DNA from 3 places in the Kitasatospora sp. NPDC004723 genome. Region 3 is predicted to be linked to each of the others. Evidence: riboswitches for the same ligand, from Rfam matches in the RefSeq annotation. Region 3 holds a riboswitch; each other region holds the start of a gene.
What was found. Region 3 has a riboswitch for cobalamin ahead of ABZW10_RS07285 (ABC transporter substrate-binding protein). Riboswitches for the same ligand answer to the same signal wherever they lie in the genome.
Positions count from the first base shown of each region.

Region 1: another riboswitch for cobalamin. It lies ahead of ABZW10_RS14030 (ribonucleoside-diphosphate reductase subunit alpha); the one in region 3 lies ahead of ABZW10_RS07285 (ABC transporter substrate-binding protein).
Region 2: another riboswitch for cobalamin. It lies ahead of metE (5-methyltetrahydropteroyltriglutamate--homocysteine S-methyltransferase); the one in region 3 lies ahead of ABZW10_RS07285 (ABC transporter substrate-binding protein).

Region 1 covers NZ_JBEXJT010000010.1:112,299-122,315, reverse strand. The annotation lists gene ABZW10_RS14055 (glycosyltransferase family 39 protein) at 1-291, opposite strand, end outside; gene ABZW10_RS14050 (glycosyltransferase family 39 protein) at 294-2,123, opposite strand; gene ABZW10_RS14045 (glycosyl hydrolase) at 2,123-3,238, opposite strand; gene ABZW10_RS14040 (cellulose synthase catalytic subunit) at 3,235-4,752, opposite strand; gene ABZW10_RS14035 (hypothetical protein) at 4,976-5,824, opposite strand; cobalamin riboswitch at 6,253-6,394, shown strand; gene ABZW10_RS14030 (ribonucleoside-diphosphate reductase subunit alpha) at 6,576-8,996, shown strand; gene ABZW10_RS14025 (ribonucleotide-diphosphate reductase subunit beta) at 8,996-10,015, shown strand.
Region 2 covers NZ_JBEXJT010000019.1:53,554-63,570, forward strand. The annotation lists gene prpB (methylisocitrate lyase) at 1-632, shown strand, start outside; gene metE (5-methyltetrahydropteroyltriglutamate--homocysteine S-methyltransferase) at 749-3,064, opposite strand; cobalamin riboswitch at 3,219-3,457, opposite strand; gene ABZW10_RS19955 (TetR/AcrR family transcriptional regulator) at 3,561-4,262, shown strand; gene ABZW10_RS19960 (amidohydrolase) at 4,333-5,970, opposite strand; gene ABZW10_RS19965 (APC family permease) at 6,071-7,489, opposite strand; gene ABZW10_RS19970 (cytochrome P450) at 7,771-9,012, shown strand; gene ABZW10_RS19975 (GNAT family N-acetyltransferase) at 9,066-9,590, shown strand; gene ABZW10_RS19980 (choice-of-anchor P family protein) at 9,670-10,017, opposite strand, start outside.
Region 3 covers NZ_JBEXJT010000004.1:167,707-177,723, reverse strand. The annotation lists gene ABZW10_RS07330 (glycosyltransferase family 87 protein) at 1-990, shown strand, start outside; partial or broken gene ABZW10_RS07325 (class I SAM-dependent methyltransferase) at 1,181-1,735, opposite strand; gene ABZW10_RS07320 (DUF2064 domain-containing protein) at 1,702-2,391, opposite strand; partial or broken gene ABZW10_RS07315 (glycosyltransferase family 2 protein) at 2,365-3,042, opposite strand; gene ABZW10_RS07310 (NAD-dependent epimerase/dehydratase family protein) at 3,219-4,274, opposite strand; gene ABZW10_RS07305 (hypothetical protein) at 4,312-4,563, shown strand; gene ABZW10_RS07300 ((2Fe-2S) ferredoxin domain-containing protein) at 4,660-5,400, opposite strand; gene ABZW10_RS07295 (ABC transporter ATP-binding protein) at 5,397-6,212, opposite strand; gene ABZW10_RS07290 (iron chelate uptake ABC transporter family permease subunit) at 6,209-7,288, opposite strand; gene ABZW10_RS07285 (ABC transporter substrate-binding protein) at 7,285-8,298, opposite strand; cobalamin riboswitch at 8,351-8,556, opposite strand; gene ABZW10_RS07280 (helix-turn-helix transcriptional regulator) at 8,680-9,798, shown strand.

The DNA.
Region 1 (10,017 bases), on a different contig from region 3:
CGCGCCGAGGTCGGACCAGGACAGGCCGGCCGCCCACCAGGAGGCGTGCTCGTCGCGCCAGAGCTGGCGGTCCCCGCTGCCGTAGAGGCAGAGCGCCAGCGCGAGCAGCGCCGGCGGCAGGGCGACGCCGAGCGCGGCCCGCCACTGCGGGACCCGCTCGTCGGCGTCCGGCGGCGGCACCGCCGGGGCGGGCGGTGCGGCCGGCGCGGGCGGGAACGGGGGCTTCGGCGGGTGGCTCGGCGCCGGCGGCTGGTTCGCCGCCGCGGCCGTCGCCCTGATCGGGGTGGTCATCGCTACTGTTTGACCCAGATCCGGTAGTACCCGGTTCCACCGACGTGTGTGAAGGGAATGCGCCCGAGCAGCCGGTAGTGCGGGCTCTGCCCGATCGCCTCCGCCACCACCCGGTCGGTGTCCGGGGTGGCGACGCCGTCGAGCACCACCAGGTCGAACCAGCCGTCCGCGATGGCGGTCCGGTAGCCGTCGTCGCCGGTGTGCAGCGCGCCCGCCCGGTCGACGTACCCGATGCCGTAGGTGGAGGTCCACTGGCTCTGCAGCGTCAGGTCGCGGGTGTAGTAGACCGGGACGTTGTCGGCCGAGGCCAGGTAGCGGCCGGTGCTGGTCACGTGCTGGCGGACCACCTCGGTCATCCGGGTGGAGTCGGGCCAGGTGTCGAACCGCCAGGTCGACTGGGTGAGTCCGAGCGCCAGCGTCACCACCCAGAGCAGGATGCCCAGTTGCGGGTGGCGGAAGTGCGGGCCGACCAGCCGGGCCAGGCCGATGCCGGCCATCGGGGCGGCGAACAGCAGGCCGAAGCCGAGGTGCTTGTACAGCGCCACCGAGGTGTTGAGGTGCATCTGGTAGGCGGGGGCGAGCAGCGCGGTGCCGGTGAGCAGCAGGCCGAGCAGGATCCGGCGGCGGCGGCCGGGCCCGGTCATGGTGCGCACCAGCGGCGACTCGTTCATCCGCCCGCGCAGCGCGTACGCGACCGCGCCGCCGACCGCGGTGACGAACATCAGGCCGCCGAACTCCACGCACTGGCGAGCCAGTTCGGTCCACGGCTCGGTGCCGTGGGCGCGCTGGGTGGTGGTCGCCCGAACACCCTTGAGGACGTCGGTGAAGGTCATCCCCAGCCAGAGCAGGCCGCCCGCACCGCCCGCGAGCAGCAGTCCGCGCAGCAGCGGCTGGCGGTTGCGGTCCCGCCGCCCGGTCAGCACCGCCAGCAGCACCAGGCTGGGCAGGTAGAGCGCCGAGGCGTACTTCAGCCCGACCGCCAGCACCGCGAACGGGGCGGCGAGCAGGACGGCCGCCGCGGGCGCCCGGTCGGTGCGCACCACCAGCCAGATCGCCAGGGCGAGCAGCAGCACCGCCGGGGCGTCGTAGGTGGCGAAGAAGCCGAGCACCACGGTGGACTGGGTCACCGCGAACATCGCCGCGGCGCCGAGCGCCACCCGCTCGTTGAACAGGCGCCGGGTGAAGCCGTAGAGCACGGCGGTCGAGCCCAGCATGCAGGCCAGGCTGAACAGCCGCACGCCGAGCATGCCGAAGTGGTTCTCCAGCACCGCGGCCGCGATCGGGTACAGGGTCGGCGCGCCGGAGAAGTAGGTGTTGTAGTCCTTCGGGACGGGGGTGCCGTAGAGCCAGTGCGAGAGCTGCGCGTGGCCGGCGTACATGTAGAGCGCCTCGTCCTGGAACGCGGTGTTCGACAGCCGGACGGACATCGCGGTCTGGATCAGCAGGATGCCCAGCAGCAGCGCGCGGCTGATCCACGAGCGGCGGCGGCCCGGGTCGAGCGTCCAGCTGGCCTCGGGGACCGGCGGCAGGGTGTAGCCGGGGCCCTCGGGGCGCTCGCCCTCGGACGGGTCCTCCTCGGCGAGGGCGTCGGCGTCGGGCCGGTCGTCCTCGGCCGGATCGTCCTCCGGCGGGTCCTCGTCGATCGGGTCGCCCTCGGCCGGGCCGTCCCCGGCCGGGTCCTCGGTGAACCGCCCGCCCTCCTCGGGCCGTTCCCCGTGGTGCGGGACCGGCGGCGACGGCCGGCGGCTCTCGAACCACGAACCGCCGGTGTCGGGTACCCGGACCGGCGCGTCCTCGGCGATGCGGTTGCGGGGTGTGGGGATGGACGTCATCAGGGGCTCTTCACATCGAAGCTGTAGCGGCCGTCGGACACCGCCTGCTTGAAGGCGTTCTGGGACTGCGGGTCGCCCTCGATCCGCCAGTCGACCTCCTTGTTGAGGTTGAACCAGATGAAGCCCAGGCAGTCGGGACGCTTGATCACGTTCGCGGCGAGGTTGTAGATGTCGGACACCTTGCGGGTGCCCGGCTCGGAGCCCGTCTCGGCGATGATCCACGGCTTGTTGGTGAAGGTGCGGATCTGGGTGAGGGTGGGCGTGTAGAGGGTGTCGAAGGTGCCGGCCTCGAGGTGGGTGTAGTAGGCGACGATGCCCACCCAGTCCACGTAGGTGTCACCGGGGTAGTACGGCTTGAGCGCCACCGTCGGCACCGGGTTGATGCTGTTCGGGCTCCAGACCCAGATCACCTGGCCGACGCCGAGCTGGGTGAAGACGTCGTGCAGGTGCTGGTAGGCGGCGACGAAGTCGGCCGCCGTGGTGGTCTTGGTGCCCCAGTCGTACCAGGTGCCGTTGAACTCGTGGGCGAAGCTGATCGCGACCGGCACATTGGTGTTGCGCACGGCCGCCGCGTAGCGCTTGACGTAGTCGTCGTGCTTGCCGGCCGCGATGTCGGCCAGCGGCGTCTTGTAGGGCTCCCAGGCGATGAACGGCAGCGCGCCGCCCTGCCAGGCGTTGGTGACGCCGTTGACGTCGTACTCGTCGCCCCAGCCCGAGTAGTACTCGACGATGTTGGGCCGCTTGCCGATCCGGCCGGCGAACTCGTCGACGCCGGCCATCGACTGCGGGGCGCCGTCGACGGCCACGCCCAGGTACTTGTTCGCCGGCTTGAGCAGCGGGCGGACGTCGTAGGGCAGCTTGGCGTCGGCGGTGGCGGTCCTGGTCGGCGTGGCCGGGGCGGTGCCGGCCGTGCTGCCCGCGGACGGGCTGCCGGCGGCCGTGCTCCCCGCGGAGGGCGCGGCGGCGGCGCCGGCCGCCGCCGCGGGGCCCAGCGGCTTCTCGGCGAGCAGGTCGCAGGCGGCCAGCGGCAGCACCAGCAGGGCCGCCGCGAGGGCGCGGAACAGTGCGGCACTCGCCCGGCGGCCGGCGCCGGCGGTGCTGGTGGGGAGGCTCATGCCACGGCGTCCTGGGATCGGGGCTGGATGAGGATGCGGCCGACCGTCACCGCGTAGAACAGTCCCGAGGAGAGCACCAGGGCGAAGTCCAGCGGGTACAGCGTGAACATCCGGTAGACCGCCGCGACCACCCAGATCAGCGCGGTGCCCCCGCCCCAGACCACGATGCCGGCCCAGAACCGCCGCTGCCGGTTCCTGGCCTTGCCGGAGCCGGTCGGCTGCCAGCCGCGCTGGCGCCCGCGGATCAGGTCCCAGACCGCGAAGAAGTGCGCCCAGCCGTACATCATCCGGCCCGCCCAGGCCTCCAGCCGGTACGGCGCCCGGTGCCAGAGCGGGAAGATCAGGGTCGCGTACACCAGGCTCGGGATGACCAGGACCAGGTGCTGGACCTGCAGCAGGTCCGGCCGCCAGAGCAGCAGCATGATCGGCAGCATCGGCAGCGCGAAGGTCAGCAGCGCGGTGTGGATGTAGTAGAGGAACCCGGAGACGTAGCAGAGCCGGGTGGTGAAGTCGAGCCTGGTCTGCCAGAACTTGCGGCTGGTCATCAGCGACATCGAGCCCATGCACCAGCGGTACTGCTGGTTCTGGAACGCCGCGGCGTTGTCCGGGCAGACGCCGGTGGACAGGGCCACCGGGATGTACTGCAGGTCCCAGCCGAGGGCCCGCAGGTCGAAGCCGGTGTGCACGTCCTCGGAGTGGGCGATCAGCGTGGTGCCGCCGTTCTCCACCAGCGCGGCCCGCCGGTAGACGGCGCAGCTGCCGACGCAGATCGCGCCGTCGTTGCGCTGCCGGGCGACCTGGACCGAGCGGTAGAACAGCTCCTGGATGGCGCCGGCCCCGCGCTCGATCCAGTTCTGCGAGTCCAGCACCCGGAAGAACTGCGGCGACTGGACGATGCCCAGCTTCGGGTCCCGCCGCAGGTACGGCAGCACCTCGTGCAGGAGGTCGTGCCGGGGCGCGAAGTCGGCGTCCAGGATGAGGATGAACTCGCCGTCCGAGCGGCCGAACCCGTAGTGCAGGTTGCCGGCCTTCTTGAACCAGCCGCGGTTCTCCCGCACCCCGTACCGGAACCCGAAGTCGGCGGCCATCGCCTCGACCTCCGGGCTCGCCGCGTCGTCCAGCACGTACGGCATGACCAGGCCCGGGTAGTGCTCGGCCAGCTTGCGCACGTACGTCCAGGTGTTGTGCAGCACCTCGATCGGCTCGCCGCAGACCGGCAGGAAGACGTCCACCGTCGGGTACTCGGCGGGGTCCCACTGCCGCACCAGCCGGCGGTGCTCCCTGATGTCGAAGTTGGGCGTGAAGCTGTTCACGCGCAGCGACACCACGTAGTAGACGACCGTGAAGAGCAGGAACGGCACACAGAGCCAGAACCACGACCCCAACAGGTACAGCTCGGCCTGACTGAGCACCAGGCAGCCGAAGCTCACCATCGAACAGAGGGTCAGCACCCACTGGTGGCGGATGGTGTAGCTGTACTTCTCCTGCGAAGTGGGCGGCGCCGGCAGCAGCATGTCCGGAACGGGCTCGCCCGTTCCGCGCCTGCGGCCCGCCGCTCTGCGCCGTCTGGTGGTCGCATTGGCGGCAGCGCTCACCGCGCGGTACCTCCTGCTCGCTGATTCCCCGTCCGGGCGGCCACGGGGGGCCACATCCCTCCCCCGAGGGCGGTCATCCTATCCGACCGCCTCGGCCGTCCCCCGACCGACCACCCCTGGGCCGCCGCCCCCTGACCGACGGTCAGCCCGCGCGCGAACCCCGGGCCAGCAGCACGTCCTTCGTACGCCCCGCCAGCGAGACGGCGGCGGCCGCCGCGAGCTGGTCGCTCTGGTCCTCGCCCTGCTTCAGCGAGCCGGCCACCGTGAAGTAGCCGAAGCGGCCGATCGCCGCGTGCGTCTCGGCGCAGCCCGACTTGTCGGTCACGCAGAACATCGCGACCCCGGTGCCGGACAGGCCCTGGATCAGGCCCGCGTGCCGGCCGAGCGCCCGGTCCGCGCCCGCCTTGTTGTCGAAGACCGCGACGCCGACCGTGACGGCGCTCTCGCCGTTCACGTACGTCGCGCGGACCAGCGAGCGGCAGGTGTCGTCGCCGAGCGCGAGGCCGAGCCCGCCGGTGGTCGCCTTGGAGCAGGGGGCGGTCGCGCCGGTCACCTGGCGGGTCCACACCTTGCCGTCGACGGTCCGGGTCTGGTCCGGGAACAGCGTCGCGGCGTCGACCGGCAGCCTGTCGGTGGCGGCGTCGGAGATCACCGCCAGCGCCTGCTCGGTGGGGGTGGCCGTGGCGGACGGGCTGCCGGCCGTGGTGGACGCGCTCACGATCGGCTTGGGGTCGACGCCCTTGTCGCGGCCGTTGATCCACACCGCGGCCCCGACGACCCCGCCGACCAGGACGGCGGCCGCCACCACGGCGCCGATCCACCGCCGCTTGCGGCGGCGGGACTCGGAGGCGTGCCGGTCCGCCATCGCGTTCCAGTCCGGCTCGGTCGCGGACGGCGCGGGCGCGGGCGGCTGGGCCCCCTGCTGGGGCCACTGCGGGGCGAACGGGGTCGGCCCACCGGCCACCGGCTGCGGCTGCGGCGGCTGCGACACGGGCGGCGGCCCTGGCTGGGGCGCGGGCACCGGCCCCGGCTGCGGGTACGGCACCGTGCCGGACGGCAGGTGCGGCACCGCCGGCGGAGGAGCCTGCGGCGGCACCCCTCCCGGCTGCGCGTACGGCGTCGGGGGCGGCCCGAAACCACCGGGCGGCGCCACCGGCGGCTGCCCATGCTGCGGCACCTGCCCCGGCGCACCAGGCTGCTGACCCTGCTCCGGCGGCACGGCCCTACCGGCCCAGTCCCCCGGAGCGCCCGTTCCCTCGCTCATGTGCCGAGATCGTAGGGCATGCACCGGACGAGAGGCCGATCGGTGACCAATCCGTTTCAGAACACGGCCCCGCGCAGGCGCCCACGGGACCGTCCCGGTACCACCGGTCATGGGAGCAACACGCCACGCTGCACAAGATGTGGTGTCGCATCGAGCGAGCACCACTAGATGTATGCTCGTCCCTGCTGTCGACGCAGGGGAACCCGGTGCGAATCCGGGACTGCCCCGCAGCGGTGTGCGGCCGCCTCCCCAGGCACGCCGCGAGTCCGAGTACCTGCCGACGGCGTGCCGAAGCCTCCCCGCAGGGGCCATGGCACCAGCACCACCTTCCGGGCCTCGCGGGCGGGCCGGGGACGGCACGCGCGGCGCCTTCGGGCCCGTGTGGCGAGTTCCCCTGCCCCGAACGGCCCGGTACCCGATGCACCGCCGCCGACCGCCGCCAGGAGAGAGCGCCTTGACCACCGCTGCCTCAGCCACCCTGCCCGCCCAGGGTTCCAGCTCCGCCCCCGCCGACCCGACGGTCTCCGACCCCGGCGGTGCGCTCCTGCGCCTCCTGACCGACCGCAGCACCGACCTCCCCCAGGTCGACCCCGGCCATGTCGCCGCCGCCGCGCTGCGCGGCCGCCACGCCGGATCGGACTTCGCCGAGCTGCGCGGGCTGGCCGTCGACGCCGCCGCGTCGATGATCGCCGAGGACCCCCAGTACTCCAAGCTCGCGGCCCGGCTGCTCGCGCTGGAGATCGTGGACGAGGCGGCGAGCCAGGGCGTGGTCTCGTTCTCCACCTCGATCGCGGTCGGCCACGCCGAGGGCCTGATCGGCGACACCACCGCCGACTTCGTCGCCAAGCACACCGCCGCCCTGGACGCCCTGGTCGACCCCCGGGGCGACGACCGCTTCGAGTACTTCGGCCTGCGCACCGTGCAGTCCCGCTACCTGCTGCGCCACCCGATCACCCGCAAGGTCGTCGAGACCCCGCAGTACTTCCTGCTCCGCGTCGCCTGTGGCCTGGCGGTCGGCGACAGCGAGCAGTCGGTCGCCGAGGTCGCCGAGCTCTACCGCCTGATGAGCCGGCTGGAGTACCTGACCTCCTCGCCGACCCTCTTCAACTCCGGCACCCGGCACCCGCAGATGTCCAGCTGCTACCTGCTGGACTCCCCGCTGGACAACCTGGACTCGATCTACTCGCGCTACGCGCAGATCGCCCGGCTGTCCAAGCACGCCGGCGGCATCGGCCTGTCCTACTCCCGGATCCGCTCCCGCGGCTCGCTGATCCGCGGCACCAACGGCAAGTCCAACGGCATCGTGCCCTTCCTGCGCACCCTGGACTCCTCGGTCGCCGCCGTCAACCAGGGCGGCCGCCGCAAGGGCGCGGCCTGCGTCTACCTGGAGACCTGGCACGCGGACATCGAGGAGTTCCTGGAGCTGCGCGACAACACCGGTGAGGAGGCGCGCCGCACCCACAACCTCAACCTGGCGCACTGGATCCCGGACGAGTTCATGCGCCGGGTCAACGCCAACGCCGACTGGTCGCTGTTCTCCCCCGCCGACGTCCCCGAGCTGGTCGACCTGTGGGGCGAGGAGTTCGACGAGGCCTACCGCAAGGCCGAGCTGGCCGGCAAGGCCGTGCGCACCATCCCCGCGCAGACCCTCTACGCCCGGATGATGCGCACCCTGGCGCAGACCGGCAACGGCTGGATGACCTTCAAGGACGCCTCCAACCGCGCCGCCAACCAGACCGCGCTGCCGGGCCGCACGGTGCACAGCTCCAACCTCTGCACCGAGATCCTGGAGGTCACCGACGACTCCGAGACCGCCGTCTGCAACCTCGGCTCGGTCAACCTCGGCGCCCACGTCGCCGAGGGCGCGTCGGCCGACGACCTGCTGAACGCGCTGGACTGGGACCGCCTGGACGCCACCGTCCGCACCGCCGTCACCTTCCTCGACCGCGTGGTGGACATCAACTTCTACCCGACCCCCGAGGCCGGCGCCTCCAACTCCCGCTGGCGCCCGGTGGGCCTCGGCGTGATGGGCCTGCAGGACGTCTTCTTCAAGCTGCGGATCGACTTCGACTCCGCCGAGGCCGCGCGGCTGTCCACGCTCATCGCCGAGCGCATCATGCTCACCGCGTACGAGCGCTCCGCCGACCTGGCCGAGCAGCTGGGCCGCCACGAGGCCTACGGCGAGACCCGCGCCGCCCGCGGCGAGCTGCACATCGACCACTTCCCGAGCGCCGCGCCCGAGTGGGCCGACCGCTGGGCCGCGCTGCGCACCCGGATCGCCGGGACCGGCCTGCGCAACTCGCTGCTGCTCGCCATCGCGCCGACCGCGACCATCGCGTCCATCGCCGGCGTGTACGAGTGCATCGAGCCGCAGGTGTCCAACCTGTTCAAGCGCGAGACCCTGAGCGGCGAGTTCCTCCAGGTCAACCCCTACCTGGTGCGCGACCTCAAGGAGCTGGGCGTCTGGGACCAGCAGACCCGCGACGCGCTGCGCGACGCCAACGGCTCGGTGCAGGAGCTCGGCTGGCTGCCCGCCGAGGTCCGCTCGCTCTACCGCACCGCCTGGGAGCTGCCGCAGCGCGCGCTGATCGACCTGGCCGCGGCCCGCATGCCGTACATCGACCAGAGCCAGTCGCTGAACCTGTTCATGGCCGCGCCGACCATCGGCAAGCTCAGCTCGATGTACGCCTACGCCTGGAAGGTCGGTCTGAAGACCACCTACTACCTGCGTTCGCGCCCGGCCACCCGGATCGCCCAGGCCGCCTCGGGCACCGCCCGCGCCGCCGCGCCCGTTCCGGCCGACACGATCCCGGCGAGCACGCCGACCCTCACCCCGGAGGAGGAGGCCGCGCTGGCCTGCTCCCTGGAGAACCCCGAGTCCTGCGAGGCCTGCCAGTAATGAGCTCCGAAGACCGCGACAAGATGCTGCTCGACCCCGGCTTCGAGCTGACGCTGCGCCCGATGCGCTACCCGTCGTTCTACGACCGGTACCGCGACGCGATCAAGAACACCTGGACCGTCGAGGAGGTGGACCTCCACTCGGACGTCGCCGACCTGGCGAAGCTGAGCGAGGGCGAGCGCCACCTCATCGGCCGACTGGTCGCCTTCTTCGCCACCGGGGACTCGATCGTCTCCAACAACGTGGTGCTGAGCCTGTACAAGCACATCAACTCCCCGGAGGCCCGGCTCTACCTGAGCCGGCAGCTGTTCGAGGAGGCCGTGCACGTCCAGTTCTACCTGACGCTGCTGGACACCTACCTGCCCGACCCGGAGGACCGCAACGCGGCCTTCGCCGCGGTGGAGAACATCCCCTCCATCCGCCAGAAGGCCCAGTTCTGCTTCAAGTACATGAACGCGGTCGACCACATCGACTCGCTGCAGACCAAGGAGGACCGCCGCGCGTTCCTCCTGAACCTGATCTGCTTCGCGGCGTGTGTGGAGGGTCTGTTCTTCTACGGCGCCTTCGCGTACGTGTACTGGTTCCGCAGCCGGGGCCTGCTGCACGGCCTGGCGACCGGCACCAACTGGGTGTTCCGCGACGAGTCCATGCACATGGACTTCGCCATGTCGGTGGTCGACACCGTCCGCGAGGAGGAGCCCGACCTCTTCGACGACGAGATGGCCAAGCAGGTCACCGAGATGCTGGAGGAGGCCGTCGAGGCCGAACTCCAGTTCGCCCAGGACCTCTGCGGTGACGGCCTGCCCGGCATGAACACCGCCTCGATGCGGGAGTACCTCCAGGCCGTCGCCGACCAGCGCCTGGCCCGCCTCGGCCTGCCGATCCGCTACGGCTCGACGAACCCGTTCGGCTTCATGGAGCTGCAGAACGTCCAGGAGCTGACCAACTTCTTCGAGCGCCGGGTCTCCGCGTACCAGGTCGCCGTCGAGGGCTCGGTCTCCTTCGACGACGACTTCTAGGA
Region 2 (10,017 bases), on a different contig from region 3:
CCGGCTTCGGCGGACCGCTGAACGCCGCCCGCACCGTCCAGCTGATGGAGGACGCGGGCCTGGCCGGGCTGCACCTGGAGGACCAGGTCGCCCCCAAGCGCTGCGGCCACCTCGACGGCAAGACGGTCGTACCGCGCGAGGAGATGGCCCGCCGGCTGCGGGCCGCCGTCGACGCCCGGCGCGACCCCGGCTTCCTGCTGATGGCCCGCACCGACGCCCGCGCGGTCGAGGGCCTGGCCGCGGCGATCGACCGGGCCAAGGCCTACGTGGACGCCGGGGCCGACGCGGTCTTCCCCGAAGCCCTCGCCGGTGAGGCCGAGTTCGAGGCGTTCCGCAAGGCCGTGGACGTCCCGCTGCTCGCCAACATGACCGAGTTCGGCAAGGGCCCGCTGCTGGACGCCCGCACCCTGCAGGACCTCGGCTACGACATCGCGCTCTACCCCGTCACCCTGCTGCGCCTGGCCATGGGCGCCATGGAGGACGGACTGCGCACCCTCGCCGCCGACGGCACCCAGGCCGCCCTGCTCCCCCGGATGCAGACCCGCTCCCGGCTCTACGAACTCCTCGGCTACGCCGACTACACGGCCTTCGACACGGCCGTCCTCGACGCCACCCTGCCGCCGGGCGCCTGACGGGCGGCAGCAGCACCCCCGAGCGCACCTCGACGTCATCGGCACCGGTACGGGCGACCCGGACCACGACGGCCGGGAGGGCGGGCACACCGGGCGCCCGCCCTCCCGGCTGTGCGTCAGCCGGCGAGTTCCTCGCGCAGGCGGCGGGCCGCGGTGACCAGGCTCTCCAGGGAGGCGCGGGCCTCGGTCCAGCCGCGGGTCTTCAGGCCGCAGTCGGGGTTGACCCAGAGCCGTTCGGCGGGGATCGCCGCCAGCCCGGCGCGCAGCAGCCGCTCGGCCTCCTCCGTGCTCGGCACGCGCGGGGAGTGGATGTCCCAGACGCCGGGGCCGACCTCGCGCGGGTAGCCGGCGGCGGCCAGTTCGCCGGCCACCTCCATGTGGGAGCGGGTGGCCTCCAGGGAGATGACGTCGGCGTCGAGGTCGTCGATCGCGGTCATGATCGCGCCGAACTCGGCGTAGCACATGTGGGTGTGGATCTGGGTGTCGGCGCGCACGCCCGAGGTGGCGAGCCGGAAGGCCTCGGTGGCCCACTCCAGGTAGGCCGGGCGGTCGGCGGTGCGCAGCGGCAGGGTCTCGCGCAGCGCGGGTTCGTCGACCTGGACGACGGCGGCGCCGGCGGCCTCCAGGTCGGTCACCTCGTCGCGCAGGGCCAGCGCCACCTGGCGGGCGGTGTCGGCGAGCGGCTGGTCGTCGCGGACGAAGGACCAGGCGAGCATGGTGACCGGGCCGGTGAGCATGCCCTTGACCGGGCGGTCGGTGAGGTCCTGGGCGTAGCGGTACCAGTCGACGGTCATCGGGTGCGGGCGGGAGATGTCGCCGGCGAGGACCGGGGGCCGCACGTAGCGGGTGCCGTAGGACTGCACCCAGCCGTGCCGGGTGGCGAGGTAGCCGGTGAGCTGTTCGGCGAAGTACTGGACCATGTCGTTGCGTTCGGGCTCGCCGTGCACGAGGACGTCCAGGCCCGCCTTCTCCTGGTAGGCGATCACCTCGCGGACCTCGGCCTCGATGCGCTCGCGGTAGGCGGCGGCCTCGATCCGCCCGGCGGTGAGGTCGGCGCGGGCGGCCCGCAGCTCGGCGGTCTGCGGGAAGGAGCCGATGGTGGTGGTCGGCAGCAGCGGCAGGCCGAGGCGGGCGTGCTGGGCCTCGGCGCGCCGCGGGTAGGCCTGGGTGCGGCGGGCGTCGGCCCCGGTGACGGCGGCGGTGCGGGCGCGCACGGCGGGGTCGCGGGTGATCGGTGAGGTGGCGCGGGAGGCCAGGTCGGCGCGGTTGGCCGCGAGTTCGGCGGTGATCGCGCCGGTGCCCTCGCGCAGGCCGCGGGCGAGCAGGGCGACCTCCTCGGCCTTCTGCCGGGCGAAGGCGAGCCAGCGGGCGATCTGCGGGTCGAGGTCGCGCTCGGCGGTCGCGTCGATCGGCACGTGCAGCAGGGAGCAGGACGGCGCCACGTCCACGTGGCCGGCCAGGCCGAGCAGGGTGGCCAGGGTGGCCAGCGACCGCTCCAGGTCGTTGATCCAGATGTTGCGGCCGTCGACGACACCGGCGACCAGGCGCTTGCCGGGCAGTCCGCCGACGGCCGCGAGCTCGTGCAGGTTGGCGGCGGCCGGTCCGGTGAAGTCCAGGGCCAGGCCCTCGACGGGGGCCTTGGCGAGCACCGGCAGGGCCTCGCCCAGGCGGTCGAAGTAGCTCGCGACCAGCAGCTTGGGCCGGTCGGTGAGGGCGCCGAGGTCGCGGTAGGCCCGGGCGGCGGCGTTCAGCTCGGCCGGGGTGCGGTCCTGGACGAGCGCCGGCTCGTCGAGCTGGACCCACTCGGCGCCGGCCGCGAACAGGTCCGCCAGCAGCTCGGCGTAGACCGGGAGCAGCCGGTCCAGCAGGGTGAGCGGCTGGAAGTCCCCGGCCACGCCGGGGGCGGGCTTGGCCAGCAGCAGGTAGCTGACCGGGCCGACCAGCACCGGGCGGGCCCGGTGGCCGGCCGCCAGGGCCTCGGCCAGTTCGGCGACCGGCTTGCCGGAGTTCGCGGTGAAGGCGGTGCCGGGGCCGAGTTCGGGCACCAGGTAGTGGTAGTTGGTGTCGAACCACTTGGTCATCTCCAGCGGCGCGGCCTCCTGGGTGCCGCGCGCCATGGCGAAGTAGCCGTCGAGCGGGTCGGCCTCGACGGCGGCCCGGTGGCGGGCGGGGATCGCGCCGACGGCGACGGTGGTGTCGAGCACGTGGTCGTAGAGCGAGAAGTCGCCGGTGGGGACCTCGTGGACGCCGGCCTCGGCGAGCCTGCGCCAGCTCTCCCGGCGCAGTCCGGCGGCGGCGGTGTGGAGGGCGTCGGCGGTGACCGTGCCCTTCCAGTAGCCCTCGATCGCCTTCTTGAGTTCCCGGTTACGGCCCTGCCTGGGGTAGCCGTGGACGGTGGCCGTGGTCGCCGCGGCCGCGGACTTCGTGGTCAAGGGACTCTCCTTCGCGAGCCTGTCTCCTGGACCCGGCGACGACACGGGGGCACGAAGGGGTGACGGACCGGACGGGCACCCGCGCCTGCGCACGGCTCCGCCTGGTCTGCACGCCGACCCGCCCACGAGGTCACCGGGATGGCCGCGCGCGATCGGTCGCGCACGGGCAGCGGGCAGGTCTTCGGACTCGCGGGCACGCCCGCCCTCGTCGAGGGCGGACACCTACTGGCCGTCGCTTCCCAGACCCGTCCCGGGTCCAGTGCGTATGACGGCGTTCGTTCCCACTCACCGCTGCGGGGCAGTCCCGGACTGGCCAGTCGAAAGGCGTCACCGGGTTCCCTCTTACGACGTCCTGTCTGGCGGACAGGACGAACCAGCTGCCCGGCCAGCCTAGAGGCTGGGTGGCCGCCCCGTCACCCGGATATCCCCGAACGTCCGTCCAGCGGTACCGTCGCGCCCCTGTGCTACGTCAAGCACGTTGTCGTAGCCTGCCGGGATGAGCGAACGCGTAGTGCCCGAACCCCAGCGGCGGCGCCGACGGCCCACCAAGCAGGGGGTGGTGCTCTCCCACGAGCTGATCGTCGGCACGGCCCTGCGGCTGATCGGGCAGCACGGAGCGGAGGCGCTGACCGTACGCCGGCTCGGCACCGCGCTGGGGGCCGATCCCAGCGCCGTCTACCGCTACTTCCACAGCGCGGACGACCTGCTGCTCGCCGTCGCGGACGAGCTGATCGGCCGCGCCCAGGAGGGCTGGCGGGCCACCGGGGACTGGCGGGCGGACCTGCGGGCGATCGGTCTGCGCATCCACGCCAGCTACCAGGCCCACCCGCAGGCCGCCCTGCTCGCCGCCCACCGCACCACCGGGCGCACCCACGAGATCGCCGCCGTCGAGGCGATCCTCGGCGTGCTGCGCACCGCGGGATTCCCCGACCCGGAGGCCGTGCGGATCTACCACGCGTTCGTCGACCAGAGCCTCGGCTTCGCCGCGCTGGACGCCGCCGCGCTCGCCCTGCCCGCCGCCGCGCAGACGGCGGACCTGAGGGTCTGGCAGGCCTCGTACGCGCGGGTCGACCCCGCGGCCAACCCGCACATCGCCGCCACCGCGCACCTGCTCGCCGCCGACATGCGGCGCAGCGGCTACCCGTTCGCACTGGACCTGCTGCTGGACGCCGTCGAGGCCCGGCTGGCGGCGCGCTGAGCGCGACCGCCGGCCGGGCGGGCGGGGGATACGGACGGCTGACGCTCGGGCGCCGGGCGGCCGGGCCGGGTCAGTCGGCCGCGTGGACCAACTCGCCGCCGACGTAGGTCCGCAGGACCCGGGCCCCGGCGATCCCGTCGGCCGGGCCGGTGAGGATGTCGCGGTCCAGCACGACCAGGTCGGCCCACCGGCCCGGGGCGAGCACCCCCGCGTCGTCGACGCCGTTCACATGCGCGGAGCCGGCCGTGTAGGCGGCGATCGCGGAGGCGAGGTCGAGCCGCTGCTCGGGCAGGAACACCCGGTCGTCGGTGGCGTCCGGCTCCCTCCGGTTGACGGCCACGTGCAGTCCGGCCAGCGGGTCCGGGCTGCTCACCGGCCAGTCGCTGCCCGCCGCCAGGGTGGCGCCCGCCCGCTGGAGCGCGCCGAACGGGTACTGCCACGCGGCGCGCTCCGGGCCGAGGAAGGGGATGGTCAGCTCGTCCATCTGCGGCTCGTGCGCCGCCCACAGCGGCTGGATGTTGGCGACGGCGCCGAGCCGGGCGAAACGCGGCACGTCGTCCGGGTGGACCACCTGGAGGTGCGCCAGGTGGTGCCGGGTGCCGCGCCGGCCGTTGGCGGTGCGGGCGGCCTCGACCGCGTCCAGCGCCTCGCGCACCGCCCGGTCGCCCAGCGCGTGGAAGTGCACCTGGAAGTCCAGTGCGTCCAGGTCGGTGACGTACCCGCGCAGGGCGAGCGGATCGACGAAGCTGAGGCCGGAGTTGGCGGTCGCGCAGCCGCAGCCGTCGAGGTAGGGGCTGGTCATGGCGGCGGTGAAGTTCTCCGCGATGCCGTCCTGCATGATCTTCACCGAGCCGGCCCGGAACCGTCCGTGCGCCAACGCGGCGCGCCGCTCGACGAGTTCGGGGATCTGCTCGGCGCCCCGGTCGCGGTCCCACCAGAGCGCTCCGGTCACCCGGGCGGTCAGCGCGCCCGAGCGCGCGGCGGCCAGGTAGGCGTCGGACGGGTCGGGCTGGCCGTTGAACTCCCCGAGCAGGGCGTCCTGCCAGCCGGTGACGCCGAGCGAGTGCAGCAGCCGCTGCGCGCGCAGCAGCCCGTCCAGCCGGTCGGCGGCGGTGGCCGGCGGCAGCAGCCGGGCCACCAGGGCGGTGGCGCCTTCCTGGAGGGTGCCGCTCGGGGTGCCGTCGGGCTCCCGCTCGATCCGTCCGTCGGCCGGGTCGGGGGTGTCGCGGTCCAGGCCGGCCAGCTCCAGGGCCCGGGTGTTGGCCCAGGCGCCGTGGTGGTCGCGGTTGGTCAGGTAGACCGGGCGGTCCGCGACGACGCTGTCGAGCAGTTGGCGGGACGGCAGGCCGCCGTCGAAGCTCTCCATCGACCAGCCGCTGCCGGTGATCCACTCCTGCTCGGGGTGGGCCTCGGCGTAGTCGCGGATCCGCGTCAGGTAGTCGGTGACGCCGACCGTGCCGGTGAGGTCGCAGGCGGCCAGCTCGGCGCCGCCGAAGACCGCGTGGACGTGCGCGTCCTGGAAGCCGGGAAGCAGCAGCTTTCCGGCGAGGTCGACGACTTCGGTCCCGGGACCGATCAGCTCGCGGACCTCATCGTGGCCCACGGCGGTGATCCGTCCACCGGTCACGGCCAGGCTGGTCGCCCGGGTCCGGGCGGCGTCGCCGGTGTGCACGGGGCCGCGGGTGAAGACCAGATCGGCCTTGGTCATGGGTGGTGCTCCGTTCTCGGGTGGTACGGGGTCGTGCGGGGTCGTGCGCGGTGGTACGGAGTCCTGCGGGGTGGTGCGAGGCGGTTCAGGTGGTACGAGGTCAGCGGGTGCCGCCGAGGAAGTACGGCGAGCGCCGCCGCCAGCGGGCCCAGGCCGCCGCGGGCAGGCCGCTGACGATCATCAGTACCACCACCGAGAGCTCGAACCAGCCGTTGTCGGCGGAGAGTTCGAAATGGTCGGTGGAGTCGTAGAAGGTCCAGGCCAGATAGCCGCCGACGACGAGCAGCGTCGCCGCGCCGAGCAGCGGGCCGACGACCGCCCGCAGGCCCTCCAGCAGGTCGGTGCGCAGCAGGTGGCGGAAGCGGACGGCGGCCGCGACGGCGGTGAGCGCGTAGTACAGGGCGACGATGATGCCGATCGCGTTGACGGCCGCCGCGATGAGGTCGTTGACGGTCGGGACGGCGACCGAGCAGAGCGCCAGCAGCACCGCGACCCCGGTGATCAGCAGGGTGCCGGTGGCGGGCGTCGAGTGCCGGGGGTGCAGCCGGGTCCACACCGGGCCGAGCACGCCGTCGCGCCCCATCGCGTAGAGCCCGCGGGCGGTCGGGATCACCGAGGACTGCAGCGAGGCCACCGCGGAGAGCATCAGCGCGATCAACGGCAGCGCGGCCAGCGGCTGGTCGGCCAGCCGGGCTCCGAAGTACGCCAGACCGTGCGCGCCGTTGTCCGCCAACTCGCCGAGCGGGAGTACCCGCTGGAAGGCCGTTCCGGCGAGCAGGAAGAGCAGCAGCATCACCACCAGGGCGAGCGTGCCGCCCCGGGAGGCGTCCCGCGGGTCGCGGACCTCCTCCCCCACACTGAACACCGACTCGAATCCCCAGTAGCAGAACACCGCCAGCACCATGCCCTGCGCCAGGGCCTCGAAGGACGGGATCGCGAAGGGGTTGAACCACTGGAGCGAGAACGGCTGGTCGCCGGCGAACAGCCCGTACCCGCAGAAGCCGAGCAGCACCGCGTACTCGAAGACCAGTAGCGCCTTCTGCAGCCGGGCGGCCAGGTCGAGCCCGCGCACCGCGACCAGCGCGGCGCCGATCAGGACGACCAGGCCGATCAGGGTGCACTGGACGGTCGAGTCCGCGTCGAGCCGCAGGCCCGCGATGCTGCGCAGGTGGGCCAGGTCGAGGAGCTGGACGATCGAGGAGCCGGTGACGGTCGTGGTGTAGGCCATGAACACCACGGTGCCGACGGTGTTCACCCAGCCGGTGAGGAAGCCGAGCCAGGGGTTGAGCGTGCGGCCCACCCAGCGGTAGCTGCTGCCGGCGTCCGGCTCCGAGGCGTTCAGCCGTCCGTAGCCGCCCGCGATGGCGAGGACCGGGAGGAAGGCCAGCAGCATGATCGCGGGGAGGTGCAGCCCGACGACCCCGGCCATCAGGCCCAGGCCGATGCCGATGCTGCTGGTCGCGGCGGTGCTGGAGGCGGCGATGGCCGCCCCGTCGAGGAGGCCGAGCGAGCGGCGCATGGAGAGGTGGGAGCTGTCGGCGTCCGTTCTCGGACCGCCGCCCGTGGCCTTCACCGTCGATGCCAAGGGATCACCGCCTTGAGGGTGGGGTGGGGGTGGGGGAAGTGCGAGCCATGAAACCGGGGGCGCCGGGACACGTCAATGCTGTTGTCATAAGGGAGGGGGCGCCGCCCCCCGGCGCGCGGAACAATGGTGAGCGCCCTTACGCCACCGCCCCGGCCGGTCGTACGGTCGCCATCGGCCGACCGTTTCCGACCGCCGCTCCCGGTCCAGGAGGGCCCATGGAACCCCGCTGCCCCATCACCCACGTGCTCGACACCCTCGGCACCGACCTGCACGCCGAAGCCGCCCATCTGCGCACCCACGGCCCGGCCGTCCGGGTCGAACTCCCCGGCCGGGTCCTGGCCTGGTCGGTGACCCGCGCCGACGTCGCCAAGCGCCTCCTCACCGACCCCCGGCTCGCCAAGAACGCCCGCCGCCACTGGCCCGACTGGATCGACGGCCGGGTCGGCCCGGACTGGCCGCTGGCCAGCTGGGTCGCGGTGGAGTCGATGTTCACCAGCGACGGCGAGGACCACCACCGGCTGCGCACGCTCACCTCGCCCTCGTTCGGCCCGCGCCGGGTGGAGGCGCTGCGGCCCCGGGTGCGGGCGATCACCGCCGCCCTGGTCGACGGGCTGCGCACGGCGGCGCCCGGCGAGCGCGTCGACCTGCACACCCGGCTGTCCTATCCGCTGCCGACCACACTGATCTGCGACCTGTTCGGAGTCCCGGAGGAGCAGCGGCCCGAGGTGCGGCGGGTGGTGGACGGCGCCCTGGAGACCGACGCCGCCCCCGAGCACGCCAAGGCCCTGCTCGACGACCTGTTCGCCGCGATGGCCCGGCTGGCCGCCACCAAACGGGCGACGCCGGGCGACGACATGACCAGCGACCTGATCGCCACCCGCGACGCCCAGGGGTCCCGGCTGAGCGAGCCGGAGCTGGTCTCCACCCTGATCCTGATGATCGGTGCCGGGTCGGAGACCACCGTCAACCTCATCGACCACGCGGTGGCGCTGCTGCTCGCCCACCCCGGGCAGCTGGCGCTGATCCGCTCCGGCGAGGCGACCTGGCGCGACGCCATCGAGGAGACGCTGCGCCTGGAGGCACCGGTGATGCACCTGCCGATGTACTTCGCGGCCGAGGACGTCGACCTCGGCGAGGGCGTGCTGATCCGCGCCGGCGAGCCGATCCTGTTCGCCTTCGGCGCGCCCGGGCGCGACCCGGCGCTGCACCCCGACCGGCCGGAGGAGTTCGACCTCACCCGGCCCGACAAGACCCACCTCGCCTTCGGCCACGGCCGCCACTACTGCCTGGGCGCGCTGCTCGGCACGATGGAGGCCGAGGAGGCGCTGAGCGCCCTGTTCGGCGCCTTCCCCGACGTCGAACTCGCCGTTCCGGTGGAGGAGTTGCTCCCGCAGGAGTCCTTCATCGTGAACGCCCTGCAGGCCCTGCCGGTCCGGCTCACGCCCACCACCGGGTGACCGCCGCGCGGGCGCCGGCGCCGACTGTCGGTGGCACCGCCTACCGTACGCCCATGAAAAATCACCCCACCGTGGTACGCCTGGAGCCCTGGTCCGAGCAGGACGCCCCGCTGCTCTCCGCCCTCAACGCACCGGAGCTGATGACCCATCTCGGCGGCCCGGAGACCGAGGAGAAGCTGGCCGACAGGCACCGCCGCTACATCGCCCTCTGTGCCCAACCGCCCTCCGAGGGGCGGATGTTCCGGATCGTGCTGCTGCCGGAGGGTACGGCGGCGGGCGGCATCGGCTTCTGGGCACGGGAGTGGGAGGGCGAGGAGGTGTACGAGGCCGGCTGGGCGGTGCTGGCGGCCTTCCAGGGCCGCGGGGTGGCGACGGCCGCCGCCCGCGCGGTGGTGGCCGAGGCCCGGGCCGCCGGGCTCCGCCGCCACCTGCACGCCTTCCCCTCGGTGGACAACCCGGCGTCCAACGCGGTGTGCCGGGGCGCGGGCTTCGAACTGCTGGGCCCCCGGGGCTTCGAGTACCCGCCGGGCCGCCCGATGCGCTGCAACGACTGGCGCTTCGACCTCCGGCGGCCGTGACGCCGGGGAGACCCGGCCGCCCCGGGCCCGGTGAACGGGCCCGGGGCGAGCCGGCAGGGCGGGGTCGGGCAGGGCTGGATCAGGCGGCGCTGTTGCGGCGGCGCAGCAGGAAGACGCCGGCGGCGGTGGCGAGGGCCGCCGCTCCGCCGACGGCCGCGACCTGGGGGTTGATCATCGGCACGGCCTCGGCGGGCGCGGCGCCGCCGCACTCGGCGTGGCCGATGGTCAGGTTCGCGCCGTTGAGGATCGGCAGCAGGGCGATCCGGACGGCGTTGACGGTGAGCACGCCGTTGGCGTCGGTGGTCTGCTCGTTGAGGACGATGGTGGCGACCCCGGGCACGTTGACCTGGGTGTTGGGGGCCGCACCGGCCTGCAGGGTGATCGCCGGGAGCAGCGGGACGCGGACGGTACCGCCGGCTATGAGGCC
Region 3 (10,017 bases):
CAGCGGCGGGCCGCGCTGTGGGGGTGGTTCCCCGGCGTGGCCGTGTGGGCGGTCAACGACGCGCACGTGGACACGCTCGGAGCCCTGCTGACGGTCGCCGGGCTCGGCTGCGCGGCGCGCGGGAGGGCCGTGCGAGGGGGGCTCCTCCTGGGCGGCGCGGTCGCGGCCAAGTTGCTGCCGGCCCTGGTCCTCCCCGGCGCGCTGTCGGGCCTGCCGGCCGGGCGTCCGTCTCGGAAGCACGTCCTGCTGGTCGGATCGGCGCTCGGCGCTTTCGCCCTGTCCTACCTCCCGTACGTCGTGGTCTCGGGCACCTCGGTCCTGGGCTACCTGCCGGGCTACCTGAAGGAGGAGGGCTACGAGCAGGGCCACATCGACCGGTTCGGGTTGCTGCGGCTGGTGCTGTCCGACCGCCTTGCGCCGTGGGCGGCGGCGCTCGTCCTGGCAGCGGTGGTGGTCCGGGTCCTCCGGCGCGGCGACCGGTGCCGGCCGTGGGCCGGAGCGCTCCTGGTGACGGGTACGGCGCTGTTGCTGGTCTCGCCCACCTACCCGTGGTACGGGCTCCTGGTGGTCGCGTTGGTGGCGCTCGACGGCCGCTGGGAGTGGCTGGCCGTCCCGGCCGCCGGACAGGCGCTCTACCTGACGGCGGGCCAGGAGGCACAGCGACTCGCCTACGGGACGGCCCTGTGCGTCGTCCTCCTGGTCCCGTTGCTGCGCCGGTACCGGGTGGGGCGGGCAGCCGCGGTGGCGGGGGCCGGCAACCGGCGGACCTCTGACGCGATGGCGGCCGACCCTGGCGGGGCCGCGGCCGTCCCGGTCGAGCCGCCGGTGCCGGCGGACCCGGACCCGCTGCCGTCGGGGTGGCGGACGGTCTCAGCGGGCGGGTGCGTCGCACCTGCGCAGGGCGAGGAAGTGCCGGCCGTGGGAGGTCCACCGTTCCGCCTCGACGAGCCCGGCACCGCAGGCCCGCCGCACGGCGGCCCTGGCCCCTAGGGCCTCTCTTTCGGATCACGTCGGACAAGCGGGCGTCGTTGGAGTGCGTGCATCGGCGGCGCGGAGGAGGGAGTCCATGCGGAGCATCGGCGACGGACGACAAGTCGGCGAGGTGCGTGCTCCGGCGGCGACCGCCCGGCGTGATCCGAAAGAGAGGTCCTGGGCGCGCCCAGGCGAAGGGCGGCCCGAGTCGCCCGTCCAGGCCCTCGACCCGGACGGTGACGCGCTCGTCGACCTCGCGCGGCTCGACCTCCGTCAGCAGCAGCCCGTCCGGCGCGATCAGCTCGGCCGCGCGCCGCAGCAGGGCCTCGGGGTTCCCTCCGATTCCTAGGTTGCCGTCCGCCAGCAGGGCCGCGCCCCAGCGGCCCTCGGCGGGAAGCCGGTCGAACACCGACCGGCACAGGGCCGCACCGCCGATCCGCAGGGTGCGGGTGACGGCCGCGGGTGTGACATCCACACCGAGCGCCGGGACACCCACAGCGAGGAGCGCGGCGACCAGGCGGCCGGGCCCGCAGCCGAGGTCCACGACCGGCGCGGACAGGTGGAAGCAGCGCATCAGGAGGCTGTGGTCGCCGCCGGCGGCCGGTGCGCACCAGCGCTCGATGTCGAGCGGGATCCGGCGCCCGTCGGCGTCGCGCAGCCACAGCGGACCGCGTCCGGTGCGGACGGCGTCGGCGAACGGGTCGTCGATCCATGCCGTCGAGGTGCCTGTCAACCCGCCACCTCGGGGGCTGCCCGGAAGGATCGCAGGCTGGCGGCGAACCGGCTCCGCGGCGCCTGGGAGGCGACCAGCCGGGCGTCCTCGATGGTGTCCACATCGGTGGCTTCGGGCAGGGTGTGCACCGTCAGGCCAGCCGTCCCGAGCCGGTCGAGGAGTACCTGCCCGGTGTCCGGGGCCGACATCGGCACCCCCAGGAGGAGCCGGCGGGCGAGGTCCTCGGTCGGCCGGGCCAGGCCGAGAGCCCAGAAACCGCCGTCCGACGCGGGCCCGAACCAGGCGTCCGCCCCGGCCCGGCCCATCGGTGAGAGCGGCTCGGCGAGGGTGGCCGCGTTCAGCTGCGGAGTGTCCATGCCCACCAGCAGCGCGGGCGCGTCCGGGGCCAGCCGGGCCGCGTGCCCGAAGGCCGCCGCCAGCCGCACATCCAGCCCGCCGCCGCTCTGCGGAAGCACGTGCCACCCCGGCGGCAGCCAGCCGCCCGGTTCGCCGTCCAGGACCAGCAGGCGCCGCCCGGCCGGTACGGTCGACAGGGTGTGCAGTGTGTCGGACAGCGCGGCCTCGGCCAGTGCCGCCGCCTGCCGGGGCGTGCATGCCGGGACGAGCCTGGTCTTCACCCGGCCCGGTACGGGCGATTTGGCGATGACCAGCAGGGTGGGCGGCGGGGCGGCCAGCACGGCCCGCATGTCCCGGACCGCCTGCCTGGTGCCGCGCACCGTGCCGGTGACCTTCGACCGGCCCGCGCGCGGCAGGTAGTCGACCGGCGTCTCGATGATCCGCATCCCGGCGGCCGAGGCGGCGAGCACCATCTCCAGCGGGTACCCCGAGCGGCGGTCGCCCAGACCCAGCGCCAGCAGGCGTTCCCGTCGGGCGGCCCGCATCGGGCCCAGGTCGTGCAGCGGGGCGCCGGTGCGCGCCCGCAGCCGGCGGGCCAGCACGGTGTTGGCGAGCCGCGCGTGCGCGGGCCAGGCGTTCATGGTCACCGGCCGACGGCGGCCGAGGACCAGGTCTGCCTGGCCCTCGGTCACCGGAGTGGTGACCCGGGGCAGTTGGGCGGGATCGAGCGAGCCGTCGCAGTCGAGGAAGCAGACCAGCTCGGCGGTGGCGGCGAGGAGCCCGGCATGACAGGCGGCGCCGAATCCGCGCCGGAACTCCTCGACCACGGTCGCTCCCAGCGATCGGGCGACTTCGGCCGAGCCGTCCTGCGAACCGTTGTCCACGACGATCGCCCGCCAGCCCGGAGGGACGCGCCCGAGCACCCAGGGCAGTGCCTCGGCCTCGTCGAGGCAGGGCAGGATGACGTCGACACCGGATGAACGAGGGGTAACGGAGGTCACGCCGCCCACGCTAAGGGTGTGCCGGCCCGGGATGGTGGTGCCGCTTCCTCGCGGAAGCCGAACGTCCCGCCGACGGCCCACCCGGGCACCGTCGTGGCCACCCGGGCGTGACCGCGTGGACAGCGTGACGGACGGTTGCTGCCCGGGGAACGCCCTGCCGCCCGCCGGAGCCGGCCTCAGACCCGCAGCGGTGCGGCGGCGAAGTCCGCCATGCCCTGGTCGAACGGCACACGAGGCAGCCAGTCCAGCTCGGCGCGCAGCCGGTTCGAGTCGGCGGTGACGTGCCGCACGTCGCCGAGCCGGTACTCGCCCGTCACCGTCGGCGCCGGACCGCCGTAGGCCGAAGCCAGCGTGGCCGCCATCTCACCGACGGTGCGCACCTCGCCGCTGCCCACGTTGTACGCCCGGACGCTGCCCGGCGGCCGGTCACCCACGGCCGCCAGCGCCGCGAGGTTCGCGGCGGCGACGTCGTCGACGTGGACGAAGTCCCGGCGCTGGCCGCCGTCCTCGAAGACCCGGGGCGCCTCGCCCCGGGCGAGGGCCGACCGGAAGAGCGACGCCACCCCCGCGTACGGGGTGTCGCGCGGCATCCCGGGGCCGTACACGTTGTGGTAACGCAGCGTCAGCAGGGTTCCTCCGCAGACACGTGCCCAGGCAGCGCAGAGGTGTTCCTGCCCGAGCTTGGTCACCGCGTAGACGCTGCGCGGATCGGCCGGTGCGCTCTCCGCGACCAGGCCCGGCCGCAGGGGGGCACCGCAGACCGGGCAGGGCGGCTCGAACCGTCCGGCGTCCAGATCGGCGGGCCGCCGCGGCCCCGGTGCCACCTCGCCGTGCTTCGCACAGTGGTAGCGCCCTTCCCCGTAGACCACCATGGATCCGGCCAGGACCAGCCGCCGGACGCCGGTCCGCACCATCGCGGCCAGCACCACCGCCGTACCGAGGTCGTTGCAGCCGACGTACTGCGGTGCGTCCTGGAGGTCCAGTCCCAGGCCGACCATCGCCGCCTGGTGACAGACCGCGTCCACCCCGGCGAGCGCCTCCTCGACGGTCGCCGCGTCCCGGACGTCACCGCGCCGGAAGTCGGCATCCGCGGGCAGCGCGGGCGCCCTCCCGGTCGGATGGACCGCGGGCAGCAGGGCGTCCAGGACACGCACGCGGTGTCCGGCCGCGACCAGGGCTCGTACCACGGCGGCGCCGATGAAGCCGGCGCCGCCGGTGACCAGGATTCTCATGCCGCCGACGCTAGCGGCCGATCGGATCCGCGGCCCGGTGACACGGGACGGTGTCACTGATCGGCAGGACGCGGGTACCGCCCGCCCCGTAACGGCGGCCGGTGCTCGGCAGCACGGCGGGGACGGGTGGAGCGGGGCGGTTCTCGTCCGGCTCACCGGCCGCGACCGCCGGCGCGTCACCGACGCCGAGGCCATCGCCCGCCTCGCCGGCGAACCCGGTCAGCGGCACGGCGGCGTCGGCATCGTCGTCGTCAGCTCCACCGCGCACTGGCGGTCCCCGATCGCGTGAGCCCCTCCGCGCCGCCGTCTGCCTGGCTGCGCAGGTCGGCGCGGGTGGATCGCGGTGAGCCGGTCATGGAGTTCGCCCCGATCCTGGTGATCGCGATCAGCCGTGGTGGTCCGCCTGCTCCCTCTTGTGGCGGGGGAGCCGGTGGGACTCCACCGGTCGGCCGTCGGCGAGGTGTTCGGTGACGATGCGGCCGGCGGCGGCCGGGTCGATCCTCCCGTACCAGATGTCGTCCGGCTGGACGCTGACGACGGGGGCCTGGTTGCAGGGGAACTGGCACCCCGTCTGGGTGACGAGCACGTCGTCGTCGCCGAGGCCCTGTTCGGTCAGCTTCTGTACCAGGGCGCGTAGCCCCTCCTCCGCGCCCTTGGCCGTGCAACGCGGGCCGCGGCACACCAGGACCTGGTGCCGGTGACCGGGGACGTCCTCCCAGGCCGCGGAGGTGAGGCCGGGCTCCTCGCCGGTGATGGCCTTCGTCGCCGCGGCCACGGTGGCGACCGCGTCCGGCGAGTCGGCGAGGCGGGTCGCGACGAGGAGTTCGGGGCGGTGGCCCGCGCGTTCGCGCCACCAGTACGCGGCGATCCGCCGCAGCCAGGACTGGGCGGGGCCGGACGCCGCGAGGCGGACGCCGATCACGACCACGGTCGCGGCGCCCGCGTCGGCCAGCCTGGTCAGCTCGGCCGACAGGGAGGGGTCCGCCTGCTGCAGGAACGCGATCGAGGCCCGGTGCGAGGCGGCCGTGCGGAGAAGTTCGTCACGGCGCACGGCCTCCCCGGCCGACATGCCGACCAGGAGCACGGCGCTGCGGCGGGCGGGGGCGCCCGGGACCGGGGAGGTCATGGTGCTGTCCTTTCGTGGAGCAGTCCGTTCCACCGGATGTGCGGTCGGTCGTGCCGGGGGTGTCGTTCCACGGTGGCGTCGACGCCGTAGACGTCCGCGATCATCGACGAGGTGAGCACGTCGGAGCCGGGCCCGTGGGCGACCAGCCGGCCGTCGAGCAGGACGGCGACCTCGTCGCAGTAGGCGGCGGCGAGTTCGAGGTCGTGCAGCGCGGCCACCGTGGTGATGCCCAGCCCGCGCACGGTGCCGAGGAAGGCGAGTTGGTGGCGCAGGTCGAGGTGGTTGGTGGGCTCGTCGAGCAGGAGCACCCCGGGCTCCTGCACCAGCGCCCGCGCGAGCTGGACCCGCTGGCGCTCGCCGCCCGACAATGTCGGCCAGGACCGGTCGAGCAGGTGGCCGACATCGGCCGCCGCGACGGCACCGGCGAACACCGCCCGCTCGTGGGCGTCGGCGGCGGCGTCCGCCGGCACGGGCCAGCGGCCGCGGTGCGGGGTGCGTCCGAGGTCGATGACCTGACGGGCCGACAGCGACAGCCGGGTGTCCGCCTGCTGCTCCATGAAGGCCACCTGGCGTGCTCGCCGGCGGGCCGTGAGCGCGTGGAGGTCCTCGCCGTCCAGGAGGACCCGTCCCGCGCTCGGCCGGGTCAGTCCGGAGACCGCGCGCAGCAAGGTGGTCTTCCCGGCGCCGTTGGGTCCGAGCAGACCGGTGACCCGGCCGGGGGCGAACGCGAGCGAGACCTCGTCGAGCAGCGTGGCTCCGCCGATGCGCACACGAAGTCCCTCCGCGCGCAGCCCGGCGGGCGTCGCCGTCACTGACCGCTCCCGTCGGCCCGCCCCTGGCGCCACAGCAGCCAGGCGAAGAAGGGCGCTCCGAGCCCGGCCGTGATGACGCCGACGGGGATCTCCCGGTCGGGGAGGACCGAGCGCGCCACGATGTCGCTGCCCACCAGGAGGGAAGCGCCCACCAGCGCCGACACGGGCAGCAGGAGGGCGTGGCGCGGGCCGCAGACGAGCCGGACCACGTGCGGTACGACCAGGCCGAGGAAGCCGATGACGCCGGTGCTGGCGACCAGGCACGCGGTCACCAGCGCGGCGGTGGCGACGAGGAGCCAGCGGGTGCGCTCGACGTGGACGCCGAGGGAGCGGGCGGCGGTCTCGCCGAAGGCGAAGGCGTCCAGGTCGCGGGCCGAGGAGGCCAGGACCGTGACACCCGCCAGCGCGACCGCGGTCAGGAAGACGGCGGTGGGCCACCGCACGCCGGCGACCGAGCCCAGCGTCCACTCCATGACACCGCGCGCCGCGTTGCGGTCCCCGAGGACCAGCACGACGAACGAGGTGTAGGCCCCGCACATCTGTCCCACGGCGATGCCGGCGAGCACGGTCCGGGTGGTCGGCAGCGACCGGGTGCGCGCGCCGGCCAGTGCCAGCACGACGACGGCGGCGATCAGGGCACCGGCGAAGGCCGCCGTCGCCACCGCGCCGGTGCCCACGGCGCCGGACACGCCGACGCCGAGCACGATCACGGTGACCGCGCCGGCGGCGGCTCCGTCCGAGATCCCGAGCAGGAAGGGATCGGCCAGGTCGTTGCCGGTCAGCGTCTGCAACACCGCGCCGCAGACCGCGAGGCCGGCGCCGGTGGCGGCCGCTCCCAGGACCCGGGGCAGCCGCAGCTGCCAGACGATCTGGTCGTCGAGCAGCGTCACCTGCGGGTCGCCCAGCCCGAGACGGCGCACCACGACATCGATCACCGTCCGGACCGGCTCGTGGTGCGAGCCCACGGCCAGGCCGAGGAGCACGGTGGTCAGCAGCAGGGCCGCGGCGACGGCCAGGGCCGCCGCCGCGCGGCCCGGACCGGCGGACCGTACGGCGCTGCGGGCTGCGGTGGTCATGAACCCGGGCGCAGCTCGGCCAGCCCCTCGGACACCCGGGCGGCGCCGTCGGCGAGCCGCACGCCGGGGGTCGACTCCGAGAACGGCACCACCACGAAGGCCTTGCGCTGCACGGCGGTGAGCCTGCTCAGCACCGGGTCGTTCTCCAGGTAGTCGATCTTGGACTGGGCCGTGTCCGAGTCGGCGTCCGCGAGCACGATGGCGTCCGGGTCCGCGGCGACGACCTTCTCCCAGCTCACGTTCTGCCAGCTGCCGGGCAGGTCGCCGAAGACGTTGCGGGCGCCCACGGCGTCGAGCACGAGCTGAGGTCCGCCGTGGCCGGCGCCGACGTAGGGCGTCTTGGTGTCGGAGTCGAACCAGAGGATCTTCAGGTCCTTGCCCGCGGCCGCCGCCGTGAACCGGGCCAGCTGCTGCTCCTGCTGGCGCTGGATCTCGGTGGCCCGCTCCGCGACGCCGAAGACCTTGGCGACGTCGTTCAGTTCGCCCCACATCGCCTGCCAGGTCGTCGGCGGCACCTGGCTCTTGTCCGAGCAGCCGAACGGGGACAGGTACGACGGGATGCCCTGGCCGCGCAGCTCCTCCCGGGTGCCCGCGACCTTGTCGGTGAACGCGCTGGAGTAGGAGGCGTACAGGAAGCCGGGACGGGCCGCGAGGAGCTTCTCCTTGGTCGGATAGCCCTTGGAGAGCACCGGAACGGAGTCGTAGGCCGCCTTCCACTTCTCCGGGACGGCGTCGTCGAGGTAGGCGGTGCCGGCCATGCGGGACTGCAGGCCGAGGGCCAGGGCCACCTCGGTGGCACCCTGGTTGAGCGTCACCAGCCGGTCGGGCGGAGCGCCGACCGTCACGGTGGTCCCGCAGTTGTCCACGCTGACCGGCTCGGCACTTCCGGTCGTCGCACTGGACGCGACGGGCGCGGGGGCGCCCGCGCAGGCGCTGAGCACGCCGGTGAACAGGACGGCCGCGACCGTCCGGCCGACACGCGTCGGGCCTGCGGGGCGTGCGGAACGCATGGATCGGAACGGGCGCGGCAGAGCGCTGGGCACGTGTTCTCCAAAACCCTCGTGGAACATGTCGCGCCGTGGCCGGTCTCCTGGCTTCCGCATCGACACACCGCAGCCGACCTTCCCGGGCGGCTCTTCCAGCCCGCCCAGTGGTCCTGACCGCTGGCAGAGCCGGTCAGCGAGGGCCGCGGTACTCCGCGGCAACAGTGGCGAGGGCCGCACCGGACTCAGACCGGTTTCCCGAACACCATGGCGATTGCAAGGTATCAGGCGTGGTCAGGTCGGTGCCGGCCGGCACCTGGCGCGACTGCCGCACTTCCTCGGTCGGTGGCGACCGGCGACGTCCCAGGACTGTGGGGAGTACGCCAACTTCGGCCCTATGGTAAAGAGATGACCTCATTCCGCGACAGGGAACGCCGCATGATGGGAGAGATCGACGATCTGGCGGCGGCGAAGCTTCCGCTCGAACAGTTCTTCCGGCAGCTCCTCACCGTCCTCGGGCCCGCTCTCGGATCCGAAGCGGGCTGCCTGCACGGGGCCGATCCGGTCACCGGCTTCCTGACCTCCACCGTTGCCGAGGGCCTGCAGCCGACCGCCTTCGAGCACGCCATCCGGTTGGAGATGTGGTCCGACGACACCACCCGGTTCGTCGACATCCGGGCCGCCGGCCGCGTCGTGGAGACCGTCCACCGCGCCACCGGTGGCCGCCCCGAACGCAGCGTGCGCTACCGGGAGCTGCTCGCCGAGTTCGGACTGGGCGACGAGCTGCGGATGAACTTCGACGTCGGCGGCGGGCGGTGGGGAGCCGCCGCCTTGATGCGCGAGGCCGGTTCGGCGCCCTTCGGCGCGCGCGAGCAGAGACTGGCCGAACGGGCCGCCCGGGCGGTGGCCGCCGCCCTTCGCGACTATGCGCTGCCCGCCGCGGGCGGCCCTGACGGACAGGACGTCCGAGCGGACCCGCAGGACGGACCGTACTGGCTCGGGGTCGCCGTCATCGGCCCCACCGGTCAGCTCACCTCCGCGGACTCCGGGGCCCGGCAGCTGTTCGAGGAACTCTCCGAGCCGCAGTACCGCCCCGCCGGAGTACCGACCGCGCTGGTCTACCTCTCGGAGCGGGCCCGCACCCACGTGCCCTCCGCGAACGCGGGCGCCCACGCCTGGGCCCGGCTGCGCCGTCCCAGCGGCCAGTGGCTCGCCGTCCGCGCCTCGCTGCTCGACCAGAGCCCGCGGGGCAGCGTCGCCCTGGTCGCCCAGCCCGCGAGCCCGGTCGACGTCATCCCGCTGTCCCTGCTGGCACACCGGTTCTCCCCCCGCGAGCAGGAGGTGGTGCTCCAGGCAGTACGGGGCCTGAGCACCAGGGACATAGCCCACCGGCTCTTCCTGAGCCCGGCCACCGTCCAGGACCACCTGAAGTCGGCCTTCACCAAGACCGGCGTCCGCAGCCGCCGCGAACTCGTCGCGCTCCTCGCGGCCCCGTACACCGCCGGACTCGGCCGTCCCCCGGCCTGACGCCCCCACCCGGCCGGTCCCGCCCCGGAACCCGGCACGCGCCCGGACAGCACGCGGGCCCCAGGTCACTGACCTGGGGCTTGGTCGTTGAGCGGTCCGCAGCAGGTCGTCCTCCTACCACAGGGAAGAGGCGTCGCGCCCCCTGCAAACCTGGGATGTCACCGGTCGCCGCCGGATGGGAGGGTCTGTCCCGGCGCCGCCCCTGCGACGGGGTCCGCC